DNA from 2 places in the Rummeliibacillus sp. BSL5 genome. Region 2 is predicted to be linked to the other one. Evidence: riboswitches for the same ligand, from Rfam matches in the RefSeq annotation. Region 2 holds a riboswitch; the other holds the start of a gene.
What was found. Region 2 has a riboswitch for S-adenosylmethionine ahead of RCJ93_RS03580 (methionine ABC transporter ATP-binding protein). Riboswitches for the same ligand answer to the same signal wherever they lie in the genome.
Positions count from the first base shown of each region.

Region 1 (7,969 bases), on a different contig from region 2:
TCTGTTAAATTAATCTCAGCTGAAAAATATACAGTCTAATCATAAGTAAATAAACCTTTGGAATCCGGTCATACTAATCATGTGGCCGGATTCCTTGCGTATAAATAAGTGTCGCTCTACAATAGTAGGAGTATTTGTAGAGGAAAGAAGGAATGTTTATGCCAATCAATTTAATACAATATCCTAACTGTACAACCTGCAAAAAAGCGAAAGCTTGGCTGCTGAATCACAATATTCCATTTACGGAGCGTCACATTGTTGAAAGTACGCCTTCTGCGGAAGAAATTAAATCTTTTTGGAAGCTTAGTGGCTTGCCGCTGAAAAAGTTCTTTAACACCTCTGGGAAGAAATATCGTGAACTTGAGCTGAAAGATCGTCTAAAGGATATGAGCGAGGAAGACCAGCTTGCATTGCTTGCGTCAGACGGTATGCTTCTAAAGAGACCTATCGTTACAGATGGTCAAAAAATCACCTTAGGTTTTAAAGAAGAAGATTTTGAAAATACATGGAAGTAGCTTATAGAATTGCTTGTTTTTAGATAAGGATTATGTCAAAATTAATATGAATATAAATACATATTTGGAGGGGTAGAAATGAGTAATATTCCAGCAAGTTTGCGTTATTCAGAAGAGCATGAATGGGTGAAAACAGAAGACGGTAAAGTACGCATCGGCATTACAGAGTTCGCACAATCTGAACTTGGCGATATCGTATTCGTAGAACTTCCAGAAGTAGGCGACGAAATCGTAGCAGACGAACCATTTGGTAGTGTTGAATCTGTTAAAACAGTTTCAGAATTATACGCGCCAATCTCAGGTAAAGTAGTTGAAATCAATGGAGAGTTAGAAGACAGCCCTGAATTCGTTAACGAATCACCATATGAAAAAGCATGGATGGTTGTTGTAGAACCTTCAGATTCATCTCAAATCGATGCGCTATTATCTGCTGAACAATACGGCGAATTAATCGAAGAATAATCTTATTCAAGCGCCTCACTATTCTGTGTTGGCGCTTTTTATATCAACTGAGAATATCGTCTGACTATCCAATGAGGAGGTGCGGGCATTGCCTGATAAAGTGCTTATAGTAGAGGGAAGGCAGGATAAGCTTCAAATAGCACCTCTATTGACAGAAAGCATTCCAATTATATGCACCAATGGAACGATTAGCGCAAGCAAGCTAGAAGAGTTGCTAACCCCTTACGAACAATATGATTTATACACATTATTCGATGAAGATTACTCAGGCGACCGCTTGCGGGCACTGATGAAAAAAGAGTATCCAGAGGCATATCATTTGCGTACACTCTCCTTATATAGACAGGTAGAAACGACTCCAAGAAAATATTTGGCAAGGGTCTTGTTAGCAGCAGATTTCGAAATTGACCCTGCTTATTTTATAGAATAGGGATGATCCAATCGATGCAAGAATGGTCAATTGAAGAATGGGAAAACACGAAAAAAAGCGGCCAATTGTGCGCTTTTTATCTCTATACGCCCATGTGTGGTACATGCATGGTTGCCTCTAAAATGATGGAGGTCATCCAGCAGACATTCCCACAAATCCCAATGGGCAAAATCAATTTGAATTATGCTGAAGAACTGGCATATGAATATCAGGTGGAAAGTGTTCCTTGCCTGTTAATCGCTGAAGATGGTGAAGTGCATGACAAAATATACGCTTTTCAGTCTGTGTCATATTTGTTTGAAAAGTTTCAAAAAAAGGATTGACGAACAAAATTCAGCATGGTAAAGTAACTAGCATAACCTAATTAAATATTGCGTTGCTCTTATTAAGAGAGGTGGAGGGAAGTGCCCTATGAAGCCCGGCAACCGTCACAGTTTGTGATATGGTGCCAATTCACACAAAGTGTAAACTTTGGAAGATGAGAGAACGGTTTTCGTATAAATACAATACGTAAGGCCTTTCTGTTTATCTTTAACAGAAAGGCCTTATTTTTTTTGATGAAAGGGGTTTGGCTATGATTCTCTTAAAGAATGTACTAAAAAAATATAAAACAGCAAGTGGATCCCTTACAGCTGTCCAAGATGCCAATTTGACGATCAGAAAAGGTGAAATATTTGGAATTATCGGTTACAGCGGTGCTGGTAAGAGTACAATGATTCGTTTGTTAAACGGGTTGGAAAAACCGACTTCAGGCACCGTACAAGTGAGCGGGTACGATATATCCACCATTAAGGGAAAAGAGCTGAGACAGGCAAGACAGAAGATCAGCATGATATTCCAGCATTTCAACCTGCTATGGTCGCGGACTGTGGAAGAAAATATCGCCTTCCCTCTTGAAATAGCGGGCGTTGGAAAAGAGGCACGCCAAAAGCGAGTAAGCGAATTAGTTGAAATGGTTGGCTTAAAGGGAAGAGAGAAAGCCTATCCATCCCAATTGTCAGGTGGGCAAAAACAGCGCGTAGGTATTGCAAGGGCATTAGCCAATAATCCAGAAGTGTTGCTTTGTGACGAAGCAACCTCAGCGCTTGATCCGGAAACAACAGATGCGATCCTAGATTTGCTTTTAGACATTAATGAAAAGCTGGGCATTACAGTTGTGCTTATTACACACGAAATGCATGTTATCCGCAAAATCTGTCATCGAGTGGCCGTGATGGAGGCTGGACAAATCGTAGAGCAAGGTAATGTTCTAGAAGTGTTCCAATCGCCAAAAGCAGACATCACAAAAAAATTCGTTTCTCAGGTAACAGAATCGGCAGAACATAAAGAATCGATTTCACAAATGCTGGATGATCCAAACAGCCAATTAATTCAGCTGACATTTGTCGGCAAGAAAGCTGAGCAGCCAGTGATTTCACATCTGATTCGCACATTCGATGTGGATGTAAATATTGTGCACGGAAATATTTCCGCTACCAAAAGCGGTCCATATGGCACACTGATCGTTCGCATTGCAGGCAATGAAGAAAATATAAATAAAGCCATTAAATACTTAGATGGGGAAGACGTTAAATCGGAGGTGATCCAACATGCTAACTAAGTTATTTCCAAATGTGGATTGGCTAGCAATGTGGGAAGCAACACAGGAAACTATTTATATGACAGTAGTCTCAACTGTGTTCACCTTTGTCATTGGACTTTTATTAGGAATTATCCTATTTTTGAGCAGTCCCAATCAATTATGGGCAAATAAACTAGTCAATTGGCTGACCGGATCAGTCGTGAATATTTTCCGCTCTATTCCATTTATTATCCTGGTCATCCTCCTTATCCCATTTACTAACATGCTATTGGGAACGATTCGAGGAGCGAACGCAGCATTGCCGGCATTAATTATCGGTGCTGCACCTTTCTACGCGAGACTAGTATTGATTTCTTTCCGGGAGATTGATAAAGGGGTGATCGAGGCAGTCAGATCTATGGGCGCTAAAACAAGCACATTGATTTGGAAAGTCTTAATCCCAGAATCATGGCCAGCTTTAATCTCTGGCATTACAGTGACAGCTGTAGCATTAGTCGGCTATACAGCAATGGCGGGCATCATTGGAGCAGGAGGCCTAGGCGACTTAGCCTTTTTAGATGGATTCCAACGTAGCCGTACCGACGTCGTATTCGTTGCCACTGTGTTTATATTAGTCATCGTGTTTGTTATCCAAATAGTGGGTGACTTTATTACAGCAAGGCTTGATAAACGATAATTTGGTTGAACCGTTCAGACGTTCACATAAAACGAAAGGGAGTTATGAAAAATGAAGAAACTTGTAGCAGGAATTCTTACCGCATCGTTGGCACTTAGCCTAGCAGCATGCGGAAACAAAGACAAAGCAGCATCAGACAAAGAATTGGTAGTGGGTGCATCTAATACGCCTCATGCCATCATTTTGGAAAAAGCGAAGCCAATTCTTAAAAAAGAAGGCATTGATTTGAAGATTGAAAAATATCAAGATTATGTGTTGCCAAACAAAGATTTAGATAATGGTGATCTTGATGCCAACTACTTCCAACACATTCCGTATCTTGAAGAGCAAATGAAAGATAATAACTATGATTTTGCGATTGCCGGCAAAATTCACATCGAACCAATCGGCGTCTATTCACAAAAATATAAATCACTTGATAAGTTGCCAGATGGAGCGACTATTCTAATCTCCAACTCTGTGACTGACCAAGGTCGTACACTTCAATTGCTTCAAGCAAACAAGTTGATTACGCTTAAAAAAGGTGTAGATCCTACTAAAGCAGTCATTAAAGATATTGATGAAAATCCGAAACACTTAAAAATCGATGGCGGCACTGCACCTGAAATGCTAGTGCAAATGTACAAAAACGGGGAAGGCGATGCAGTTGTCATCAACTCTAATTTCGCCATTGATGCTGGTTTAGTCCCAACAAAAGACGCTATTGCTATTGAAAGCTCTGATTCACCATATGTAAACGTAGTAGCAGTGAAGAAGAAAAATAAAGACAACAAAGCAGTGAAAAAACTAGTAGATGCCCTGCATTCAAAAGAAATCCAAGACTTCATTACGAAAGAATGGAAAGGGTCAGTTGTACCGGTCTCTAAATAAAACAAAAAGGTGTAAGCATTTAATGCTTACACCTTTTTTATAATTTAAATTGCGACAGCCGTGAGAATAGTTGGCATACAAAGTCTAAAAAGATTTTTTCAGAAGGGGCCAGGTCACGATTGCGTGGATAGATAACCCCAACATTTCGTGTGAATGGCGGATTGGTGAGCGTCAACTTAGCTGTACGACGAGGTGTAGCATCGTAAAATGCACTTTCCGGTAGTAGGCTTACGCCGATTCCTGCGGCAACCAAGCCCTTTAAAGCATCTAAATCTTCACCCATCGTTGTGATATGTGGTGTAAAACCGACGGATTTGCAAGCTTCTACAGCAACCTGATGTAGTATGTAATCTCTCGGAAACACAACAAAAGGATCTTTGTGAAGGTCGGCCAATTGGATTTCCTTTTTATTTGCCAGACGATGGTTTTCAGGGACCAAAGCGGCGATGTTTTCAGTAAAAAGTATTTTCATATCAATCGATTCTTCGTTTGCTGGAACGGGCCCTAAGAAAGCTAAGTTTAATTCACGATCCTTTACAGCCTGGATCAGATAGCGATAAGACCCTTGGCGTAATTGAAAAGAAACCGTCGGATGTTCTTTCTTGAAGGCTGATATGATGGTCGGCAGCAAAAAACTAGCCAGGCTTGTAGGAAAGCCGATTTTAATCGTTCCTTCTTCAGGGTTCAAGTATTCTTCAATCTGTTTTTGTGCAAAGTCGATGGCTTTCAATGATTCCAGTGTGTGTTCATAAAATACTTTGCCTATAGGCGTAAGCTTCACATTTCGACCAATGCGTTCAAATAGTTTAACACCTAGTTCATCCTCTAAATTGGCGATTTGCCTGCTGACTGCTGATTGTGCCACTTGCAGTTTTTCAGCAGCAATCGAAATATGCTCTCTTTCTGCTACAGCGACAAAATATCGTAATTGGCGTAATTCCAAACCGACACTCACTCCTTTCTATCTAATTTTTCGATTAATTCTAATTGAATTATATATGTTTTGGATGTTTTTTAAAATGGAAAGCCAGTTTCCCATAAAAAAAAGAATGCATTGCCTTAATAGTGAATGAGGATTCTGGGTAGAATAGGGCGAGGAGATTCTATGAAAACGAAATATTTTATTTTGATTGTTTTAAAAGAAATGCATGTTGGAATGGAAGAGGATATGTGGACGAAACTAGAATAGTAAAGGGGTTAACACAGTTTTCATAGTGAAATCAATTCTCAATTAGAATCCTTCTATTGAAAATCATTTGATTTTCATTTAAGCTGATAGATAGTGAGCCCAAAATGTTTTGAAATAATGTATACCAACTATCTTTGATTAGGATGAGAAACATTTTCAAATGATTTGCAAAGGGCTTTTTTTTGAGATAAAATTAGAATGATATTAAATTAGAAATGACAGCAAACATTTCATTGAAAATAAATGGGGGTAATACAATGTCAACTTTAGTCATTAAAGATCTTCACGTCGAAATTGAAGGCAAAGAGATTTTAAAGGGTGTTAATTTATCACTCAATACAAACGAAGTACATGCAATCATGGGTCCAAACGGTACAGGTAAATCTACATTAGCTTCTGCTATTATGGGCCATCCAAAATATGAAGTAACATCTGGTTCTATTACTTTAGATGGCGAAGATGTACTAGCTATGGAAGTAGACGAACGTGCAAAAGCAGGTCTATTCCTAGCAATGCAATATCCTTCAGAAATTAGCGGTGTTACTAACGCAGACTTTATGCGTTCTGCAATCAACGCAAAACGCGGGGAAGGCAACGAAATTTCACTTATGAAATTCATCCGCGAATTAGATGAAAAAATGGACTACCTAGAAATGCCTGAAGAAATGGGCCAACGTTACTTAAATGAAGGATTCTCTGGCGGTGAGAAAAAACGTAATGAAATTCTTCAATTAATGATGTTAAAACCTAAATTCGGTATCTTAGATGAAATCGACTCTGGTTTAGATATCGATGCATTAAAAGTTGTATCTAAAGGAATCAATGCAATGCGCGGCGAAGGTTTTGGTTGCTTAATGATTACCCACTATCAACGCCTATTAAACTACATCACACCTGATCATGTACACGTAATGATGCAAGGTCGCGTAGTTAAATCTGGTGGCGAAGAGCTAGCTCAAAAACTTGAAGCTGAAGGCTATGACTGGGTTAAACAAGAATTAGGAATCGAAGACGAAGAAGAAACTACAGGACAAGAAGCATAAGAGGGAGGATGAGCCAACATGACGGTTGAAACAAAATTAACAGTAACCGCCGAAGATGTACGCTCTTTCTCTGAAGCCCAAAGCGAACCTAGCTGGTTGACTGAGCTTCGTGAACGTGCACTAGCGGATGTAGAGAACTTGCCAATGGCAAAACCAGATAAAACAAATATCGAAAAATGGAACTTCACTGAATTTCCATCACTTTTAGCGGAGAGCGCTCCATTTGCTTCTTTGGAAGATTTGCCAGCAGAAGTAAAGGCAATCGTAGACATTGAAGGTCAACAAAACATTTATATTCAACGCAATAACACGCCAGCTTTCTTACAATTATCAGAAGATCTAGCAGCTCAAGGCGTTATTCTTACAGATATCCATACAGCAGCACGCGAACATAGCGAGCTTGTACAAAAGTACTTCATGACTGAAGGCGTAGAAGTGAATCAGCACAAACTGACATCTTTGCACGCAGCTTTAGTTAATGGCGGTGTGTTTGTCTATGTACCAAAGAATGTGGTAGTAGAAGAACCAATCCAAGCCATTTTCCTTCATGACAATGAAGATGCTTCATTATTCAATCATGTATTGGTTGTAGCAGAAGCAAACAGCTCTGTCACTTATGTTGAAAACTATCTTTCTACTATGGAAGAAGCAAAAGGACAAGCTAACATTATCTCAGAAGTAATCGTCAACGATAATGCAAAAGTAACGTATGGCGCTGTAGATGTGCTTGCAAAAGGTTTGACAACTTACGTGAACCGCCGAGGCATTTTACATCGTGACGCGACAATTGATTGGGCACTTGGCTTGATGAATGACAGCGATACGATTTCTGAAAACATCACATACCTAAAAGGTGATGGTTCACATGCAGATGCTAAATCAGTGGTTGTAGGTCGCGGCGAACAAAGCCAAAACTTTACAACAGAAGTAAGACATTGGGGTAAAGCATCTAACGGTTATATTTTGACTCATGCTGTAATGAAAGATGCGGCTCGCGCTATTTTCAACGGTATTGGCAAAATCGAGCATGGCGCAACAAAAGCGGATGCAGAACAAGAATCACGCGTTCTTATGTTAAGCAAAGATGCTCGAGGCGATGCTAACCCAATCCTATTGATTGAGGAAGATGATGTAACTGCTGGACACGCAGCTTCAGTTGGCCGCGTTGACCCAGTTCAGTTGTACTACCTAATGAGCCGAGG
Region 1 covers NZ_JAVGCV010000002.1:178,381-186,349, forward strand. The annotation lists gene RCJ93_RS11370 (acyl-CoA dehydrogenase family protein) at 1-39, shown strand, start outside; gene RCJ93_RS11375 (arsenate reductase family protein) at 159-515, shown strand; gene gcvH (glycine cleavage system protein GcvH) at 594-977, shown strand; gene RCJ93_RS11385 (hypothetical protein) at 1,066-1,407, shown strand; gene RCJ93_RS11390 (thioredoxin family protein) at 1,422-1,730, shown strand; SAM riboswitch class I at 1,787-1,892, shown strand; gene RCJ93_RS11395 (methionine ABC transporter ATP-binding protein) at 1,982-3,007, shown strand; gene RCJ93_RS11400 (methionine ABC transporter permease) at 2,997-3,665, shown strand; gene RCJ93_RS11405 (MetQ/NlpA family ABC transporter substrate-binding protein) at 3,717-4,535, shown strand; gene RCJ93_RS11410 (LysR family transcriptional regulator) at 4,573-5,478, opposite strand; gene sufC (Fe-S cluster assembly ATPase SufC) at 5,982-6,767, shown strand; gene sufD (Fe-S cluster assembly protein SufD) at 6,786-7,969, shown strand, end outside.
Region 1: another riboswitch for S-adenosylmethionine. It lies ahead of RCJ93_RS11395 (methionine ABC transporter ATP-binding protein); the one in region 2 lies ahead of RCJ93_RS03580 (methionine ABC transporter ATP-binding protein).

Region 2 (7,969 bases):
CAGAAATACAATAAAACCTGAGTAATATCAAAACTATATATTTCTTATTGTAGTGTTTATATTTTTTATATGGACTGACGAGGTATATAAATATTGGTTATGTTTAACTATTCAATTGTACAAAATAAAAAAGGATGAGATATCCCCACCCTAAGCTCATTATTGGTTAATTTTGTATTTTATTTGATTGAAGTGATGCAGATCATGTTCTGCAAGACCTTTAAAGTAATCATATAAATTTAGCTTTGTTTGTCCAATAGTTATCTCTTCATTCCAACGTGTATCTGGAATTCCCTCTATTTTTTGAAGAAGTTCACTTCTTACTGAAATAAAGTCGTTTATAATTACCTTTTTTTCTTGTTCTCTAGCTTTACCAGCAGATGTAGCATTTAATGTTTTTACATCCGGCCCTATTGGAAGTTCCTGAACTGAAAATAGGTAAGGTAAACGATTATTTAGGACAAATTCATCCCAAGGAATTAAATGTCCAATGATTTCAGCTACAGTCCATTTCCCTTCTTCTATTTTCATCCTCCATTTCTCTTCTCTTAAATTATTCAATGATCGCACAAATTCTATAGCATATTGATGATGTTTAATTATCTCATTTTGTCCATTTATCATATAATCATCTCTTTCCTTATATTATTTACTATGTAAGGTTCCAAACAAATAGAGTGGTTTTCCAAATGAATTAGCTATAGTTTATCATCCTTAATAATAATTTTCTGTATCTAGATAAAATAAAGCCCCTCAGCTAATTACTGAGGGGTTTTTAGTTCTATTCTGCTTCGTCTGCTTTTTTCTGGTTAAATTCTTTTTTGATTGCATCTAACAAGTAAGGTTCAGTTATCAAGCGTAATGCTGTAAGAGCAAGTGCTTTAGCACCTTTAATTAACGCTTCATCACCCTTTTTAGATCTTGCAGCTTCTCTAAATTCAATCGTGTGAGGTACAAGATCATCTGGACCAATTTTAATATATGGATGTATAGTAGGGACTACCTGGCTGATATTACCTGCATCTGTAGAGCCGATTCCATCACGTCCGCCAGCAACCTTTTCCCCTAACTCTTCTATTATGTCTTTAAACACTTCATTGAATGTATCATTAAGCAACAGATTATCTACTTCATTTTGGAAGGCAATTATATTAAGTTTTGCCCCAGTTGCGAGTGCTGCTCCTTCAGCGATAGCTTTTACACGTTTGGTTACTTCGTTCAAACCTTTTCTTGTTGCTGCTCGAATGAAGAATCTAGCTTTTGCATATTCAGGCACAATATTCGGTGCATCTCCACCATGTGTAATAATGCCGTGAATACGAACATCACTTGTCACATGTTGGCGTAGGGCATTAATGCCATTAAACAATTGAATAACAGCATCTAGTGCATTGATACCTTTTTCAGGGGTTGCTGCTGCATGCGCCGCTGCTCCGATAAACTCGAAATCGAGCGGATCTACTGCAAGCGAAGGCGATGTTAGATTGGTTACACCTTGGGGATGAATCATCATTGCCGCATCGATTCCTTCTACTAATCCGTGTTTCACAAAGCTACCTTTCGCGCTTCCATTTGGTCCTCCCTCTTCAGCAGGTGTACCAAAGACAACCGCTTCTCCACCAACTTCATCCAGCACTTTGCTTAAACTGATAGCAGCAGCAACACTCATGGTTCCAATAATATTATGCCCACATGCATGACCGATTCCAGGAAGAGCATCATATTCAGCTAAAAAAGCAATTGATGGACCTGGTTTAGTAGATTTATAGCGAGCAACAAATGCTGTTTTGTGACCAGCCACATCCCTCTCTACTGCAAAACCTTCTTCTTGGAGAAGGTTTGTTAATTCTTCAGAAGCAAAAAATTCCTCATTTCCGATCTCTGGATTATTATGAATCTTGTGGCTTGTTTCAATATACCTTCCTTGATTAACATCAACATTGGTAGTTATTGCCTCACTTAAATGTATAAGTACATGTGTCATATTAGATTCTCCTCATATTTTATTAAACTTCTAGCAACAATCTTTCTACCAACCTATTTTCTTCAATGGTACAAATGTTGGGATCAGTGTGCCGCCATATTCTTTATTGATAAATTTCGCTGTATCTTCCTCTTGGTATAACTCTGCAATTCGTTTTAATGTTTTGTTGTTTTTATCTTTGTCATTCACTGCGATAATGTTCAGATAATCAATTGCTGTCTCGCTCTCATGGAAAATTGAATCTTTGATTGGATTAAGGCTTGCATCTCGAGCAATACCATTATTAATAACGCCTGCATCCACATCTTCTAATGCTCTCGGTATTTGAGCAGGAGCAGTAGGAATAAGCTCAATATTTTTAGGGTTTTCAATAACACTATCTTTAATAGAACCTAAGCCATCATAACCATCTACTAATTTTATAAGGCCAGCCTGCTGTAGTAATAAAAGGGCTCTCCCTTGATTTGAAACATCATTTGGCAAAGCAATCTTTGCACCTTTTTTGATATCTTTAATGTCCTTCAATTTGTTTGAGTAAACAGCCATTGGTGCTAAACATGTTGTAGCAATTGGAACAAGTTTAAGATTATGTTCTTTAATAAATTGGTCAAAATAAGCAACAGTTTGGAATGAATTGGCATCCAACTCACCATCTGCTAACGCTGTATTTGGAAGTACGTAATCATTAAAAGATACAAGCTTAATTTTGATTCCTTCTTTAGCTGCTTTTTTCGCTACATAATCCCAAATTTGCGTATCTGTCCCCGTAATGCCGATTTTATATGTTTTTGATTTTCCATCTGCCTCCTTCCCGCTGGATTCGCTTGAACAGGCTGCCGTAAAAATAACTAGTGACAGCACAAGAATGGATAGTAAACATTTTTTCATTTTAATTTCCTCCTTAGATTAACCTCTTCTTATTTTTTTCGATAAAATGTTGCCAAATGACTGTAGCCCCTGAACCAAAACAATTAGTATGGCTACGGTAATTAGCATGGTGGTCGTATCAAAACGTTGATAGCCGAACGTTATGGCTAAGTCGCCAATACCACCGCCGCCTACGGTTCCTGCCATAGCCGATGCGCCAATCAGACCAATTGTCGCGATGGTAAAATTCACAATAAGTGAACTAAGAGCCTCAGGCAGTAAAAACCTGAAAATTGTCTGAAATGGAGTAGCCCCCATAGCATCTGCCGCCTCTAAAACACCTTTATCAACCTCTAGTAGCGAGCTTTCAACTAATCGAGCAATGTAAGGGCCTGCGTAGAAGACTAGTGGAACAATAGCTGCAGATGTTCCAATAGATGTTCCGACAATGAGCCGGGTAACTGGGATGATGGCTACGAGCAAAATAATAAAGGGCACAGATCGGAAAACATTGATCACTGCATTTAAAACCGTGAATACTGGAAGGTTCTCAATGATCTGTCCTTTACGAGTGACAAATAACAGGATGCCTAGCGGAAGGCCGATAATGATGGAAAAGATAAATGAAAAACCAACCATTTGAATAGTTTGAATGAGCGCTTCAATGATTTGTTCAGAATTAACTAGCATGTGCTACCACTTCCTTGTAAAGAATTTGTTGAGCTTGCATATATGATAATGCTCGTTTCACTTCCGTATCGGCTCCTTGGATTTCAACAATCAGTTTGCCAAAAGGAATACCTTGCAGTTCAGTAATATTGCCGAATAGCACATTGATTTCCACATCGAGAATTTTAGATAACTGTGATAAAAAAGGACTGCCTGTAGACTCGCCGACAAACGTAATATGGAAAATATGATTTAGTGCTTGCTTGCGTTCCATCATATTGAGAATTGATGGTGGAATTTGATCATGCATTACGGTACTAACAAAGTTTTGAGCAGTGTTAGTTTTCGGCGCGGAAAAGATATCAAATACTGTTCCTTCCTCGATCACTTTCCCCGCTTCCATCACAGCCACTCTGTCGCATATTTCTCGAATTACAGCCATTTCATGCGTGATCATTAAAATCGTAATCCCATACTCTTTGTTAATCTTCTTCAAGAGTTCCAATATGGAACCCGTTGTCTGTGGATCTAGAGCAGAGGTCGCTTCATCACAAAGTAGAATTGAAGGCTGTGTTGCTAAAGCCCGCGCTATGCCTACGCGTTGTTTCTGGCCGCCGGATAGTTGATCAGGATAGACTTGAGCTTTGTCACCTAAACCAACGAATTCAAGTAATTCTGAAACCCTTTGTTTGATTTGATCCTTAGGAACTTTACTTAAAATAAGCGGCATGGCTACATTTGCATATACTGTTTTGGAATTGAGCAAATTAAAGTGTTGAAATACCATACCAATGCTTTTCTTTACTTCGCGAATTCGCTTTTTGCTAATGGTTGTTAAGTCATGGCCGTCTACTATGACTTTTCCGGAAGTAGGTTTTTCTAGTGAATTTACACAACGAATTAAGGAGCTTTTTCCTGCACCACTGAAGCCGACTACGCCAAATATTTCACCTTTATTAACTTTTAAATTAATCGAATTTAATGCTCGTATCTCCTTTCCTCCGCTGTTATACACTTTAGAAACATTTTGGAATTCTATCATCCGTTCAATCTCCTTCCGATTTTTTCAACAAAAAAGTCCTTCTCCATGGAAGAAGAAGGACAGTAAGACATATGACTTCATATGTACGGAAACGTCTTCTTATCTTCCAAGCTTAATCGCTTGCTGGAATTGGCACGGTGCAAAAATGTCCGCTGCCGAGGTTTCAAAGGGCCAGTCCCTCCACCTCTCTTGATAAGAGCAATATTTAATTAAGTATATGTGGTACATCTGCTAAACTGTGTTTTTAATTCCCCCTTTCAAATTAATTTTGCCATAAAAAAATCCTTCTCCATGGAAGAAGAAGGACACAAAGACATATGGCTTCATATGTACAAATACGTGTTCTTATCTTCCAAGCTTAATCGCTTGCTGGAATTGGCACGGTGCATATGTCCGTTGCCGAAGCTTCACAGGGCCAGTCCCTCCGCTTCTCTGGATAAGAAAAATGATTATTTGATTGATTTTTACTATACATGGTCATTTTTGAATTGTCAATATAAAATAATATTTTAAAAGATTTTTATTTTTCTTATTGCTGTTTCTTTTATTATTTATATAGACTAACGAGGTTTATATATTTATTATTTTTATCTATTTTCAATGATTATTTATCTAATAAGCACTATATATTTTAGAAAATTTTGTTAAAATGTTATTACCCACATTTTACAAAGGAGTAATTCTATGAAAAAAATACTGACTTTTTTTTTGCTTGTAAGCTTTGTATTTCTTCTTAATTTTCTTATTTTAGGTCTTACTCGTACATTGCTACCTTATTGGACTTCTTTCTTTATCATTTGTTTAGTCATTTTCTTAGTTAATTTCTTCCGATCAATGAATAAAAATTTAACAGTAACATTTATTTTTATGGGTGTTGCATTGGGTTGTTTAGGTTTATGTTTATTTTCTTTTTTGATTACTAGTGGATATGAAATTTACAAATAAAAGTGGAAAAATACTCTTTCCAATTTAAAAGCCGATGAAATTTTACAGCTAAGTAGAATTTCATCGGCTTTTATAGATGTTTATAGTAAATAAAGTAGAAGAAAGAGACTTTAGTAATTTCGTTTAATAATTATTTTCCAAGCTTATAATCATACTGATAAACTACTTTCCCTGTCTCTTTGTTGATTTTATATTGATAACGCCCCGTCCAAGCATAGACAAACTTTGTGTCAGCGAATACTTCTAATGAAGTGGTGGCATTTTCAAGTGGAGCATCTAAAAGTTGCTCCCAAATCAAGTCTCTTTTCGTAAGATCAAGCAAGGCTAAGGTCTGACGATTATCGTTTCGCTTTTTCTGATAAACAATGAGCTGCTTTTCAACAGGTTTACTTTCAACTAGCCTTACGCCCATTAGCTCGGGGTAAAGTTTTTTTATTTTATCGCTTCGCTTTTCAACGCCAGCTACACGTTCATCCCATCCTACAGGTAAAGTACGTATTTTATCAGCATAACTCGGATCTTCTTTTATCTCATTCGTAGCTAAATTTAATTTAAAATAACGACCATCTAAGCCGTAAAGATAGACTTTATTTGGACCTTTAATGGAATAGTCAGTATACATGTAGCTTAAATTATCTGCTAATACAGGGAATTTATGCAGAAAGTCTTTTTCATCTGCTTGCTTTTTCCCTGTCTTGGGATCTATAAAATAAAGGGTTTTCTTTTTATTATTTAACACCAACAGGCCTTCACTAGTCTCTCCTATTAAGTATTCTTGCCAAGTAGAGATCCTACTCCACAGCTTTTTACCAGTATGAAGATCAATAGCACTCATTAAGAAGCCTTTGCTGTTGGTGGTTATTCCATTTTCTGTTCCATTGGGAGTAGTTTTACTTATTTTAACGACGGATATTGGCTTTCCTTTTAAATCGAATAGTACAACAGGTGATTCTAATTCGATTCTTTTAGGTGCGAAAAGTCCATTAAAACCCCATAACAAGCATGAAAAAACGAAAAACACCGTTATTAAAAACGAGCTGAATTTGAAGAACATTTTACCTAAGGTTTGTTCTTTTTTCTTCAATTGATAAATTTGGCGAGGTATAAAAATAAATAATAATAGGATAACTAAGGCAGCAATCACTGTTAACAGAATGTAATCAGACCGCCAACCTGTTGGCATCCAATTGGCTAGATAATTTGGCTGCAGGAACTTGAGTAAGGCCGAACCGAGTAGAAAATTAAAGAACAGTACAATAATTATTTTTTTAAAAATCTTAATTATTGAAGAAGGCACAGTTTCTTCGTTTCTCTTCTTCGCTACTATATAAATCATCTTGATAGGTAAATATAATAAACGGAGGTAGAGTATGATTAGAGCCGTATTATGTATTATATTAGTATTAAAGTTTAGTAGTATTAGCCACTTTTCAAAAAAATTTGTTATTATATCCATTTTCCAATCCTTTTAATTAATATTTTACTTAATTATATCATTCTCTTCCTATTTCTCACAGTTTTCACATGTACATGACCCAAGATTTGCCTCACCAGCCTCTACCAACTCTCATCTGTTGTTGCAGAGCACCTATAGCTAGAAAAATAGCTGGCATATTTCCTGAAGCCAGCTATTTTCAACATACTTTCGCACAAAAGCTGGATCTCTATTAAAATAGTCCCTCCCAAAAATTTTTTAACCAAAATACCCCTTCTTTACAATATCTTATCTTTCTATCAATATCTGCTTAATAATAATTGATTAAAGTATAGTTAGACCAAATAAAGGAGGAAATGTTATTGATGAAATCATTCTTATCAAAAAAGCTAATCTCGATTGCAGCCGTATCTACTCTAGCACTTAGCAGCTTTACTACTGCTGGGTCAGAGGCAGAGGCAAAAAGTACTTCTAAGAAAACAACGCCTAAAAATGTCATTTTCCTAATCGGTGATGGTATGGGGAACTCATATACTTCCGCGTACCGGTATTTGAAAAATTCTTCAAACTCAAAGTTTAAAAACCAAACATCATTTGACAGGTACTTAGTTGGTCAACAAATGACTTACCCAGAAGATCCGTTACAAAATGTAACCGACTCTGCTTCTGCAGCAACGGCTATGTCAGCAGGGGTAAAAACGTACAATAATGCAATAGCAGTCGATAATAATAAGAAAGATGTGAAAACAGTCCTCGAATCAGCAAAAGAAATGGGTAAGGCAACTGGTTTAGTTGCTACTTCTGAAATTACACATGCTACTCCCGCTGCTTTCGGATCACATGAGGAAAGCCGTAAGAATATGAACGGTATTGCAGATGATTACTTTGATGAATTAGTAAAAGGAAAACATAAAATTGATGTATTACTCGGCGGAGGCAAATCTAATTTCGTACGTGAAGATCGTGATTTGACAAAAGAATTTAAAAAAGATGGCTATAATTATGTTACCTCGAAAGCTGAATTACA
Region 2 covers NZ_JAVGCV010000001.1:674,301-682,269, forward strand. The annotation lists gene RCJ93_RS03560 (DinB family protein) at 160-624, opposite strand; gene RCJ93_RS03565 (M20 family metallopeptidase) at 782-1,984, opposite strand; gene RCJ93_RS03570 (MetQ/NlpA family ABC transporter substrate-binding protein) at 2,030-2,872, opposite strand; gene RCJ93_RS03575 (methionine ABC transporter permease) at 2,891-3,541, opposite strand; gene RCJ93_RS03580 (methionine ABC transporter ATP-binding protein) at 3,531-4,562, opposite strand; SAM riboswitch class I at 4,659-4,761, opposite strand; SAM riboswitch class I at 4,905-5,005, opposite strand; gene RCJ93_RS03585 (PA2928 family protein) at 5,638-6,963, opposite strand; gene RCJ93_RS03590 (alkaline phosphatase) at 7,308-7,969, shown strand, end outside.